DNA from 3 places in the Paraburkholderia sp. GAS333 genome. Region 1 is predicted to be linked to each of the others. Evidence: predicted binding sites of a transcription regulator. Region 1 holds the regulator's gene; each other region holds the start of a gene.
What was found. Region 1 encodes LexA, which represses DNA repair genes until DNA is damaged. Its sites were predicted from a motif close to ACTGTATNNNNATACAGT; they were not measured.
Positions count from the first base shown of each region.

Region 2: a site for LexA is predicted at 1,781-1,798, ahead of ABH945_RS03550 (DUF5131 family protein). Genes of this name have one in related genera too.
Region 3: a site for LexA is predicted at 1,928-1,945, ahead of recA (recombinase RecA). Genes of this name have one in related genera too.

Region 1 is NZ_JBNDKS010000001.1:1,688,698-1,692,909, reverse strand. Features, by position in the region: gene ABH945_RS07530 (DUF2939 domain-containing protein) at 1-600, opposite strand, end outside; gene ABH945_RS07525 (hypothetical protein) at 849-1,199, opposite strand; gene lexA (transcriptional repressor LexA) at 1,297-1,947, opposite strand; gene ABH945_RS07515 (sulfate ABC transporter substrate-binding protein) at 2,261-3,298, shown strand; gene cysT (sulfate ABC transporter permease subunit CysT) at 3,464-4,212, shown strand, end outside.
Region 2 is NZ_JBNDKS010000001.1:772,440-776,651, forward strand. Features, by position in the region: gene ABH945_RS03545 (hypothetical protein) at 914-1,156, shown strand; gene ABH945_RS03550 (DUF5131 family protein) at 1,879-2,703, shown strand; gene ABH945_RS03555 (three-Cys-motif partner protein TcmP) at 2,696-3,961, opposite strand; gene tcmP (three-Cys-motif partner protein TcmP) at 4,084-4,212, shown strand, end outside.
Region 3 is NZ_JBNDKS010000001.1:192,647-196,858, forward strand. Features, by position in the region: gene ABH945_RS00900 (sensor histidine kinase N-terminal domain-containing protein) at 1-1,006, opposite strand, end outside; gene ABH945_RS00905 (response regulator) at 1,016-1,795, opposite strand; gene recA (recombinase RecA) at 2,039-3,118, shown strand; gene recX (recombination regulator RecX) at 3,126-3,821, shown strand; gene ABH945_RS00920 (DUF2889 domain-containing protein) at 3,956-4,212, shown strand, end outside.

The DNA.
Region 1 (4,212 bases):
GGTGAACAAACCTTCGCGCTGAAAAATTGCCGAATAATTTGCGTCACCTTCGCCACGTCGGTAAGTCACGACAAACTCGTTGATGCCGCGATAACCTGCCGTAGTCTCCCGCGCTGGCGGTTGCGTAGCGCTGGCTGTGTCTCCAGTCGGAGCGGAGGTTGCCGCATCTGCTGCGGGTGCATTGCTGGCATCAGGCGGCGCGGGTGGCCGCTCGCCCGGATTGCCACGCGGCGGCATGCCATTCAGCAATGCCGCGACGCCGTCCGGTGTCGCATAGGAATCCACCAGCGGTCCGATCAACGTGACGCCGATCATTGCGCCGATGGTGGCCATTTTGCTGTCGGCATCGGCGTCCAGCCGACGTGTCAGCATGCCCGTTATCTGCTGCTTCAGGCTGTCGCGTAGAGCGGGAAAATCGACGTATTGATTGACGGTTTGCGCGTCACGCGCATCGGCTGCACGTTTGAGGTTTCTCAGCGCGATATACGGTGATGCGTAGGCGAATCCCAGCGCGGCGATCACCACGATCACGATCAACGTGATGATCAGCGGGCGGGTTGCGCTACCCTCGCTGCCCTTCATGCGTGTGGGAACTGTCATCGAATGGAACTCCGATCAGGTTGGATGTCAATGTGGACCACTGCCCCGCAAGAACAATCCCATTCTATGCAAATATCTGAGTGGCAGCCCCGAAAAGCACATGCAGCAATTGGCTGGTTATGTGCGATGTGCGGTGTGATCGCGTGGCGCAATCACATGCATAACTGCGTAAGACAGCCGTCTTACAAAGCCGCTTGCTAACTCAAGGCTGGTTCACGGTTCGCACGGAAAACCCGCACGCGCTCCGCTTACCCCTCGAACACCACACCATGAACATTCGCTTCTTCTGCAATGCAGTGATCGATCATCCGGCATACCGCGTCGACCGTGCCGACCATGATGAGCCGCGACGGCCCGTGATAAACACGCACCGGCGCGCGCCGTGCAGGCTCCGTCATATTCAGGCTTGAATTCAACGACACGCGAGCAAAAGCCGGCAACGACGAGGGCAAGCTGGATGCGCTTTCCGATGAGTCGAACAGCGATGGAGTGCTCGCCACCGGCGCCTCAAATGACGAACTTGAGCAAGGCACAAGCTTGCGCAGATGGCGCAGACGACCGAACTGGCGAAAAGGCAGCAGGCGGGCAAGGCGTTCCATGAGTCTCTCCAGGCGATGCAGCAATGATGCAGCGTTGGTTAGGCGAACCGGCGCAAGCGAAACAACGGTGACGCGTGCACGAACTAAGCGCGGGCGCTTAGAACTCGCCAGGACGAATCAACCCAACGGCGATTCCTTCCAGCGCGAATTCCGCACTGCCGGTCTCGACGAAGATGTTTTCGTAATCGGGGTTTTCCGCGATCAGCTCGAGGCCGTTCGGTCGGCGCTTCAGGCGCTTGACCGTAACGTCGTCGCCGAGTCGCGCGATGATGATCTGGCCGTCTTTGGCCTCGCTCTTCTTTTGCACCGCAAGCAGGTCGCCGTCGAAGATGCCTGCGTCGCGCATGGACAGCCCGCGCACCTTCAGCAGGTAGTCGGGCTTGCTCGAGAACAGCGCCGGGTCGCATGCGAAATGCTGCGAAATATGTTCCTGCGCGAGGATCGGACTACCGGCAGCCACGCGGCCGATGAGCGGCAGCGACAGCTGCATGATGCTCGGATGCGGCAGGGTGAACTGATGCGGTGCGTCGTCCGGACCGGGCAACAGGCGGATGCCGCGCGATGCGCCGGCCGCGAGTTCGATCACGCCCTTGCGAGCAAGCGCGCGCAGATGCTCTTCTGCCGAATTGGCTGAGCTGAAGCCCAGCTCGGCGGCGATTTCCGCGCGGGTGGGCGGAAAACCGGAGCGTTCGATCGCCCGGCGGATCAGATCGAAAACCTGCTGCTGTCGTGCGGTGAGTTTTGTCATGGCCACTGTATGTATGAACAGGTAGCTGTATTTTTATACAGTATTCGGCGCATTTCAAGCTTTACTTTAAGTTCGTCACGAACGGGGCCGCTCCAGCGTCGACATAGGACGCTGAAACACCCGTTTTCGTGCCGCAACGCCTTATCCCGCTGTCGTTACCACTTTTACGTATTAAAGAATGAATAAACATTATTTTTAATGATGAAAGCCCTTCGATAGACTGGCCTCCGAGTTGGCGCTCATGTGCACGTGACCGCGACGCAAAACAACATCACACGCTGTTTTCAGCGGACCACACGCGGAGAAAGTTGGCATGAACCATCGGAACACGGGACTGGCGGGTAAAACGAAGCAACTGATCGCGGCGCTTGCGTTCGGCGCGGCGAGCGTCGTCGGCGGAATCACGCAGGCGCATGCCGACACGACGCTGCTGAACGTTTCCTACGATCCGACGCGCGAGCTGTATCAGGACGTCAATCAGGCATTCGGCAAGGAATGGAAGGCGAAGACCGGCGAGACCATCACCTTCAAGCAGTCGCACGGCGGCTCGGGTGCGCAGGCTCGCTCGGTGCTCGACGGCCTGCAGGCCGACGTCGTCACGCTTGCGCTGGCTTATGACATCGATGCGCTCGCCAACAAGGGCATCGTCGACAAGGGCTGGCAGAAGCGCCTGCCGGACAACGCGTCGCCGTACACGTCGACCATCGTGTTCCTGGTGCGTAAGGGCAACCCGAAGCACATCAAGGACTGGGACGATCTGATCAAGCCGGGTGTGTCGATCGTCACGCCGAATCCGAAGACCTCGGGCGGCGCGCGCTGGAACTACCTCGCAGCATGGGCGTATGCCGAACATCAGCCGGGCGGCAACGACCAGAAGGCGAAGGAATTCGTCGGCAAGCTCTACAAGAATGCCGGCGTGCTGGATTCGGGCGCGCGTGGCGCGACCACCAGCTTCGTGCAGCGCGGTATCGGCGACGTGCTGATCGCGTGGGAAAACGAAGCGTTCCTGTCGTTGAAGGAATTCGGTCCGGACAAGTTTGAAATCGTCGTGCCGTCGGTCAGTATTCTGGCCGAGCCGCCGGTGGCAGTGGTGGACAAGGTGGTCGACAGGCACGGCACGCGCAAGCTCGCCGAGGCTTATCTGAACTTCCTGTATAGCGAGGAAGGTCAGGAGATCGCGGCGAAGAACTTCTACCGTCCTCGTTCGAACAAGGTGCCGGCCGAGCTGACCGCCAAGTTTCCGAAGCTGAAGCTGTACACGGTGGACGATTCGTTCGGCGGCTGGACCAATGCGCAGAAAACGCACTTTGCCGATGGCGGCGTGTTCGATTCGATCTACCAGCCTCAGTAATTCCGCCGATGCCTGTCGAGGCAGAGGCAAAAAGCGGCGCGGCAACGCGCCACTTCCGAGCGCGCCCAGTGGGCGCGCTTTTGGCTAACCGGCGTACGGTGGCCGCAAGCGTCGAGCGAAGCCAGTGTTCGAAAACACAAGCATCAACCTGAAAGAGTATCCAGCATGACGACGTTCACCTTCCGGAAGCCGAGCGCGTTGCCCGGCTTTGGCCTGACTCTCGGCATCACGGTGGCTTATCTGAGCCTCGTGGTGCTGATTCCGCTTGCGGCGACCTTCCTGAAAACCGCCACGCTCGACTGGAGCCAGTTCGTGCGCGCGGTTACTTCGCCACGCGTGCTCGCGTCGTACCGGCTGACGTTTTTTTCCGCGCTCGGCGGCGCGCTGATCAACGCCGTGTTCGGCTTTCTGGTCGCGTGGGTGCTGGTGCGTTACACCTTCCCGTTCAAGCGCATTGTCGATGCCGTGGTCGATCTGCCGTTCGCGCTGCCTACTTCCGTGGCCGGTATTTCGCTGGCGGCGGTCTATTCGGGCAACGGCTGGATCGGGCAGTTTCTCGAACCGCTCGGCATCAAGATTGCGTTTACGCCCGCGGGCGTGCTGGTTGCGCTGACCTTCATCGGCTTGCCGTTCGTCGTTCGTACGGTGCAGCCGGTGCTCGAAGAGTTCGAGCGCGAACAGGAAGAGGCCGCCGCGTGCCTGGGCGCGACGCGCTGGCTGACGTTTCGCCGGGTGGTGTTGCCCGCCGTTTTCCCGGCTTTGTTGACGGGTTTCGCGCTCGCGTTCGCGCGTGCGCTCGGCGAATACGGCTCGGTAATTTTCATTGCCGGCAATGTGCCGATGAAGTCGGAAATCACATCGCTGCTGATCATCACGAAGCTCGAGCAGTACGACTACGCGGGCGCGACCGCGCT
Region 2 (4,212 bases), 920 kb from region 1:
ATAAAAAGGGTGCCCGAGATTGCATTGCGTTTTCGTATTGGTGTCTATTTTACCGCCAGGCATTGCGCCTGAATCGAGAATGTATCCTGGCTTGATAAGCGAATGCAAGAGTTTTCAAAAATAATTACGTAGATGATAAGAGGGATAGCTATATAAATTTGACTGGATGCTAAATGCGATTTGTATGCTATACAAAATAAAGCTCTCTCGAAATGTTATCTGTTTGCGTGGTGGGAGGAGCGGAGCGCTAAGGTCGTAGCGCTTTGGGAAATCTTTGCACGTTTGGGTTCCGTAGCCTCGGGCCCATGATGACTCTTTGTTTCATGAGTTATTTCGTGCAATTTTCTGACTACAGGGCAGCGAAAATTTTTATGAGAATTTGCGCTTTCGTACGTTCATTATTTTATTTATGGTCCTTGATTGTGTAAGTCAATATAGTATAGAGGCATCCATTTGCGAGAATTGATTGAGTTAGGGGTGTTGGTCGCCGGTTTTCGGTATTGGATGGTATATTTTTCGAATTCAGACGCAATTAGGCTGTTAAACATTACTTGGCGAGTCCCGTGATGTCGGTGGATGGTTGGAAAACGAACGAGTCGCACGGGGCGACGCAAGGCGGTCGACCGATTCATTTGACGTATCCACATCAGGCTGAATGTGGCTTGTCGTTCGGGTGAGCGACCGTCATAGCAGCTCTGAGAGAAAAGAGGCGTGTGCGCTTCTCCGCACGCATACATACACCTCGGCGCAACATTGCGGGGGGGAGCTAGTGCCGACGCTGACGCCGACCGGTGTCGGAGTTCAATATACCGCGGTTCCGCGTCTCACTTGTATCGGGCCTCGACCGACTCTCGAATGTCACACAGATACAATATTACCGACGACAAGCTTGGACGGGCTCTAGCAGAAGTCGATGGCGATTTGGGCCACGTTCACTGCCTTGCGTTTTATGAGTTTTAAGATATATCTGCCCTGCGACGACCGTGCGGCTTCCACAAGCAAGCTTGGCTGCGCGACCGCCAGCGACAAATGCACTGGATTCAGCGGCCGGCAAAACGACAGCCGCATGGAACTCTATGGCACTCGAGACTTACGACTTGTTGAAAATCGCGGCATCGTCGGCCGTTTTCGGCTCGGTGGTGAGCTTTGTAATTAACGGGTTGTTCGCATGAGGCAAAGACAGGCGTAGCGGGGCCGGGAGGCGTTCCTGGTTGCGCTGCTTGCGGTCGAAGAACTCTAAGCCTACATGCGTTCCTGCGTTCAGATGATTTACACAGACAGCGAAGCACAGGAGGAGAGGAGAGTCGCTACGCTAGCTACGAACCTTTGGGTCGGGTGCGGCTTCCACTTTGACGTACCCGAAGGAAATCCAATGGAAGTGGTTGCCGATGGATATAGCGGCGAAGTTGCATGAGTTCCCCAATGCCCATCGAGAGACTGCGCGATACATTCGGAATAGCGGCGAACTCGATGGCCCGCTCGCCACGTGTGACGAGGTGACGCTCGGGTGTGCACGGCTCGGAATGCAAACATGGGAGCTGGCTGCTATGGTGCGATACCGGTCGGGTTTACCGGAAGCACAGCTACATCAGCACGGGGAAGACGTGTTTGAAAACGCTAGCCGAACATGGCCGGTAGAAATGGCTCGTTTCGTCGTCGCGCAGTCAGTCGCATGTCATCACTGGGCCAGGTGCGCTCACGTCCCGGCTCTCGTGAATCTGGTTTCCCATGGGTCTTGGAGCATAGTCCGCGCAGGTGAAGGCAATCATTTTCCCAGCTTACTGTATGAATATACAGTGGCGACTCTATACTGCGAAGGCAGAACTGCGGCGGAGGGCGGTATGTCGTCGATTTCGAGCATCGCGAGCACGCGAGCACATGACAGAAGCATGGCTATTTCGCAGCGGCCGCAGGAAGCCCGATAAAATCGCAACCAAATTGAGAGGTCGAATAATGAGCGGTGGGCAAAGCAAGATTGAGTGGACCGAGCGCACGTGGAACCCGACGGTGGGCTGCACGAAAATCTCCAAGGGCTGCAAGAACTGTTATGCCGAAGGTATGGCAAAGCGCCTGCACGCCATGGGCACGCCTGGCTACGAGAACGGGTTTAAGCTGAATATTCTGCCTGGTCGCCTCGACGAGCCGTTGAAGCGCAAGAGTCCGACGGTGTACTTCGTTAATTCGATGTCGGACCTGTTTCACCGCTCCGTCCCCGACGCGTACATCACACAGGTGTTCGACTCTATTCGAGCATGTCCGCAGCACACTTTCCAGATTCTTACGAAACGTGCAGAGCGCCTGGCGAGCTATTGCGGTCGCCGAGACATTCCGGCGAATGCCTGGCTCGGCGTGACAGTGGAGGACCGCAGATATGGGGTACCTCGAATCGACGAGTTGCGCGACGTGGATGGCGGTGTGCGCTTCCTGTCAGTCGAGCCTCTGCTTGAGGACCTTGGCACCTTGAATCTTAAGAATATCGATTGGGTTATCGTCGGCGGAGAATCCGGGCCTAAAGCGCGTCCAATGCGCGAGGAATGGGTCCACAACGTCAAGGTTCAGTGCGAGGAGCAAGGCGTGAAGTTCTTCTTCAAGCAGTGGGGTACGTGGGGTCGCGACGGTGTACGTCGCTCAAAGGGCGCGAATGGCCGACTCCTTGATGGTCGGACTTGGGACGACATGCCCGACCGCGTACTGTTCACCTGAAGAATCGCCGCTGTGGCGAGTATTCGATAATGTCGGATGCGTTGTAATGCTTTGACGGCCGCCGCTTTCTGTCGTCCTTGTTCGACACCACGATGTTGCCCTCGGCGTGCAGACCCCGGATGACCATTTGTAGCCGCGTTTCGTCGGCGATGGTGTTTGAGATATGTTCGGTCAACAATTGCCGCACGGTAAGCGGTTCCGGTCGGCCCGACAATACCCGGCCGAGGTCGTCCTTCAACGTCTCGATACAAAGCTCGGCGCCGCCGGCATCGAAGAGGATGGACTGACCGGTATGTTGCTCATCCCGTTTCGGGTCATAGCCGAGCATGAAGAGCCCCGGCTCGAGTTCGTGTCCGAACTCGCTCGAATGCTCCCAGTGCAGCGACTTCATGACGTCGTGGGCCTTGTACTGCCGTGATAAGTGCACGAGCCAGTAGCTCCAGGGGGTCGCCGAGTCTGGCCGGACGAAGAACAGCGTCATGAACGGCGCGCCCGTTTCAGCCTTTATCCCGTGGGCAACGTATCGCTGGAGCGCTGCCCGGCCATGCTCCGCCTTGATTCGGCCTAGCTGGGCCCAAGGGATGTACTGCTCGATTCCGATGCCGCGAACAGCCTTGCGATTCGCCTCTCTGTCACTGATGTAGGTAAGGAGAGAGTCAACATTGAAGGTCATGATGACCTCGGCGTTCGGCAACTCCGTCATCAGCCACCGAAGCTTGTCCATCGAAACAGCGTTGTAGCTGTACTGGTCGAGCAGAAAAATCGCCCGGTTACCGCCTTTGCGCTCTTTGATGCGCTTCACGATACCCGGTAGTTCGTCGAGAAATCCGCCATTCAGGACTTTGGACTGCGCGAAATCCTGTTGCGAGACACCGCCTTCAGCTCGTCGCTTTTCCAGATGTTCAACGAGATACTCCGCGGATTCTCGTTTCTTCTCTACGAAGAAAAACTCGGCATCAACCTCGCGCTGTGTACGCCGCCCAACGTTCAGATTGGCACGTGCCAAATATGCGCCGCGCATCATAAGTAATGGCGTGCCGTCGACGGACTCAGCTTTGTTGTTAAGGTATTCCCCGCCACCAGCGAACCCGTCCACTAACGTTAATGTTAGTTTGGGCATGGTGGGCATACTCATCAGCGTTTCGATGTACTGTTGAACGTACTGTTCGACAATCGAATGCTTGACGGCACTGTGCTGGTCGAGAATAGGTGGGCGATGCCCAACCTGCCAGAAATACTTGTCTTCTGTCTTCGCCATTCTTGGTTTTGTGGGGCTTTTGGTCTCGCAAAAGATTATCAGGTTTTAGTAAATTTTTCGAAATAACGGCATACTATTTGAGCTCCCCACCGAGCGCTCAAAATACACGAAGATGCGTCACTATGAAAAACAACGACGAGATTGTCATCGACCCGGCGGACGGCCTTCCGGTCATGAAGGTTGGTCCCTGGTCGGAAGACAAACATCTTGCTCTGTCTCGTTATATCGACGCGGCTCGGAAGGCTCGTGCG
Region 3 (4,212 bases), 1.5 Mb from region 1:
CCAGCAACTGCGTGACGAGCCGCGCCGCCTGTTCCGAACTGGTGGCGATCTGCTCGAGCGAGCGGTGCACTTCCGCCGACGCATCCTGGCGCAGCGCCAACTCCGCCTGCGTGCGCAAACCGGCCAGTGGCGTTTTCATCTGATGCGCGGCATCGGCGATAAAACGCTTTTGCAACTCCATGTTCTGTTCGAGGCGCGTCAGCAGATCGTTGAACGACGTCACCAGCGGCTCGATTTCCGGCGGCGCGCGGCGCGCTTCGAGCGGCGACAGGTCATCCGGCCGACGTGCGCGGATGTGCGCCTGTAGCGCGTGCAGCGGCGCCAGTCCGCGCGAAAGGCCGAACCAGACGAGCAGGATCGCGAGCGGCAGGATCACGAACTGCGGCAGGATCACGCCCTTGATGATGTCGTTGGCAAGCTCGCTGCGCTTGTCGAGCGTTTCGGCGACCTGCACCAGCACGGGCTGCGCGCCGGGCGTCTGCGGAAACTCGACGGTCGTGTAGGCAACGCGGATGTCGTTGCCGCGCAGCACATCGTCGCGGAATTCGACGATGCCCGGCTGTGGCCGGTCCTCTTCGTGCGGCAGCGGCATGTCGCGCTCGCCGCTTACCAGTTCGCCGCGCGTGCCGAGCACCTGATAGAACACGCTGTCTACATTGTCGGCGCGCAGAAAATCGCGGGTGGAGTCGGGCAGCGACAATTCCGCCACACCGTTGATCGGGTGAATCTGGCGGGCGAGCACGTACGCGTCGGTTTCGAGCGCGCGGTCGAACGGCCCGTTCGCAATCGATTTCGCCACCAGATAGGTGATGGCCAGGCTCATCGGCCAGAGCAGCAGCAGCGGCGCGAGCATCCAGTCGAGAATCTCGCCGAACAGCGAGCGGGGACGGGCTTCGGCGGCGGCTTCGGTTTCGTCGGGCGGGGCGAACGGGTTGGCGTAGCGCTCGTCGCGCGCCTCGTCGAGATCCGCCGCGTGCGCCGGAGCGCGGTCTGCGCGTGCGGACATGGGCGCCTTCTATTTGTAGTGGTGGCTCGCGGGCATCGCGACGGACGGCGACGACGCGGGCGGCTCGGACGTTTCCGGCGCGGCGGGTTCCGTCATTGCCGCGGCGTTGGAGGCACTCGCGGCTGCCGCTTTTTCGAGGCAGTACCCAAGACCGCGCACGGTAATGATGCGCACGCCGCTCGGCTCGATTTTCTTGCGCAACCGGTGCACATAAACCTCGATCGCATTGTTGCTGACTTCCTCGCCCCATTCGCAAAGATGGTCGACGAGCTGTTCCTTCGACACCAGCCGGCCGATCCGCTGCAGCAGCACTTCGAGCAAACCGAGTTCGCGCGCCGACAGGTCGATCACCTGCTCGTTGATATAGGCGATCCGGCCAACCTGGTCGAACGCGAGCGAGCCGTGCCGCACGACGGTCGGGCCACCGCCCGCGCCGCGCCTCGTCAGTGCGCGCACCCGCGCTTCGAGTTCGTTCAATGCGAAGGGCTTGGCCATGTAGTCGTCCGCGCCGAGATCGAGTCCCTTGACGCGTTCGTCGACGCTGTCTGCGGCGGTCAGGATCAGCACCGGCAGGTTGGAGTTGCGCGCACGCAGGCGACGCAGCACTTCGAGCCCGGACATGCGCGGCAGGCCGAGATCGAGGATCAGCAGGTCAAAACTTTGCACGGAAAGGGCGGTATCGGCCTCGACTCCGTTCTTCACGTGATCGACGGCATAGGCCGATTGGCGGAGTGATCGAACCAGACCGTCCGCGAGTATGCTGTCGTCTTCGGCAATCAGAATTCGCATGATTCGCCAACCTGGCGTTGCCGGCACCATGGATAGCTCCAGGCGCGGCGGTCTCCAAAGATTTTTGTGGGTAGTCTGGGCAGCGAGACAGTAAAAATGCGCGTTCGCATGAGAATCGCGCTTGCCAAAACTACTGTTTTTTTATACAGTGTCTGAGTTTCGTGTGCTGTCCTTTCCGAGTGGGTTGAAACTCGGGGCCGCACACCTGCCTCAGACGCCGTTCATCATAGCAAAGGACGATTCATGGAAGAAAGCAAGAAAGGCTCGGCTGGACTGACTGCTGAAAAGAGCAAGGCATTGGCTGCCGCGCTTGCGCAGATCGAAAAGCAGTTCGGCAAAGGGTCGGTCATGCGGCTCGGCGCAGGTGAGGTAGTCGAAGACATCCAGGTGGTTTCAACCGGATCGCTCGGCCTCGACATCGCGCTGGGCGTCGGCGGTTTGCCGCGTGGCCGTGTGGTCGAAATCTATGGTCCGGAGTCGTCGGGTAAAACCACGCTGACGCTGCAGGTCATCGCTGAAATGCAGAAGATCGGCGGCACGGCGGCGTTTATTGACGCGGAACACGCGCTGGACATCCAGTACGCGCGCAAGCTCGGCGTGAACGTGAACGACCTGCTGGTCTCGCAGCCGGACACCGGCGAACAGGCGCTCGAAATTGCTGACGCACTCGTGCGTTCGGGTTCGATCGACATGATCGTGATCGACTCGGTCGCGGCACTCGTGCCGAAGGCTGAAATCGAAGGCGAAATGGGCGACTCGTTGCCGGGTCTGCAGGCGCGTCTTATGTCGCAAGCGCTGCGCAAGCTCACCGGCACGATCAAGCGTACGAACTGCCTGGTCATCTTCATCAACCAGATCCGTATGAAGATCGGCGTGATGTTCGGTAACCCGGAAACCACCACGGGCGGTAACGCGCTGAAGTTCTACGCGTCGGTGCGTCTCGATATTCGCCGTATCGGTTCGATCAAGAAGAACGACGAAGTGATCGGCAACGAAACTCGCGTGAAGGTCGTGAAGAACAAGGTGTCGCCACCGTTCCGTGAAGCGATTTTCGACATTCTGTACGGCGAGGGTATTTCGCGTCAGGGCGAAATCATCGATCTGGGCGTGCAAGCCAAGATCGTTGACAAGGCCGGTGCGTGGTACAGCTACAGCGGCGAACGGATTGGTCAGGGCAAGGACAACGCGCGTGAATTCCTGCGCGAAAATCCGGACATCGCTCGCGAGATCGAAAACCGTATCCGCGAATCGCTGGGCGTGAATGCCATGGCAGAAGCCGTAGCCGGCGGTGCAAGCGCCGAAGTCGCGGACGAAGAAGAGTAACCATCACGTGATACGCAAGGGCCGGCCGTTGTCCAACACAGGACGCCACTCGGAAGGCCCGCGTGATGAAGAGGACGATTCGTTCGACCCGTTCGAATCGTTCGACGCACATGATCGCGCTGCTGGCCATAGCCCGCAGCGCGCCCAGTCTGAATCCACTTCAGCATCAGTTTCGGACCCATCCGAAACCACTTACACCCGCTCGCGTCGCGAGCCTGGCGCAGCCAAGCTGGGCGAAGACGAAGCCAAAAAATCCCAACGCCCGGCACGTTCGCTAAAAGGACGCGCACTCGGCTATCTGTCGCGCCGCGAATATAGTCGCGCCGAACTCGCCCGCAAACTGAAGCCATACGTCGAAGAAACCGATTCCCTCGAAACGGTGCTCGATACATTGGAAACGGAGAACTGGCTTTCCAACTCACGTTTCGCGGAAAGCCTGATCCACCGGCGTTCGTCGAAACTGGGCGCCAGCCGGATTCTCGGCGAACTGAAACAGCACGCGCTCGACCAGACGCTGGTTGAAGACGCCAAGGCCCAACTGCGCGACACCGAACTTGCGCGTGCTCAAGCCGTTTGGAGCAAAAAGTTCGGCGAACTCCCCCAGACACCCGCCGAGCGCGCCAAGCAAATGCGCTTCCTAGCATCGCGCGGTTTTTCCGGTTCAACGATCGGAAAAATCCTTAAGGGCATCGAAGACGAGTAGGACGGCCAGTAGGGCGACGAATCGCCGCGTTGACTTTTGGCGAGGTAGGAGTGAGTCATTGCGCATTCCGACCTGTCCCAAATACCCAGTATGCTAAAATTCTTGGGTTTTCCAATCCGGCCTTTCCTTCCCGCATGCCGCTCTCCACGCCAGTGTCCCGTCAGTTGCGCCATCGTCGCGCAATCAGAGCGGAAGCTTTTGAGCGAGCCGATGGTCTGTGGGATGTGGAAGCGTGCTTGACCGACGAAAAGCCACGCGATGTGGCCCTTGCGTCGGGCGTCCGGCCCAATGGTCAGCCGATCCATGAACTCTGGCTTCGCATCACCATCGATCGCAAACTCAATGTCGTCGACGCCGAAGCGTCATCCGACTGGGTGCCCTATCCTGGTTT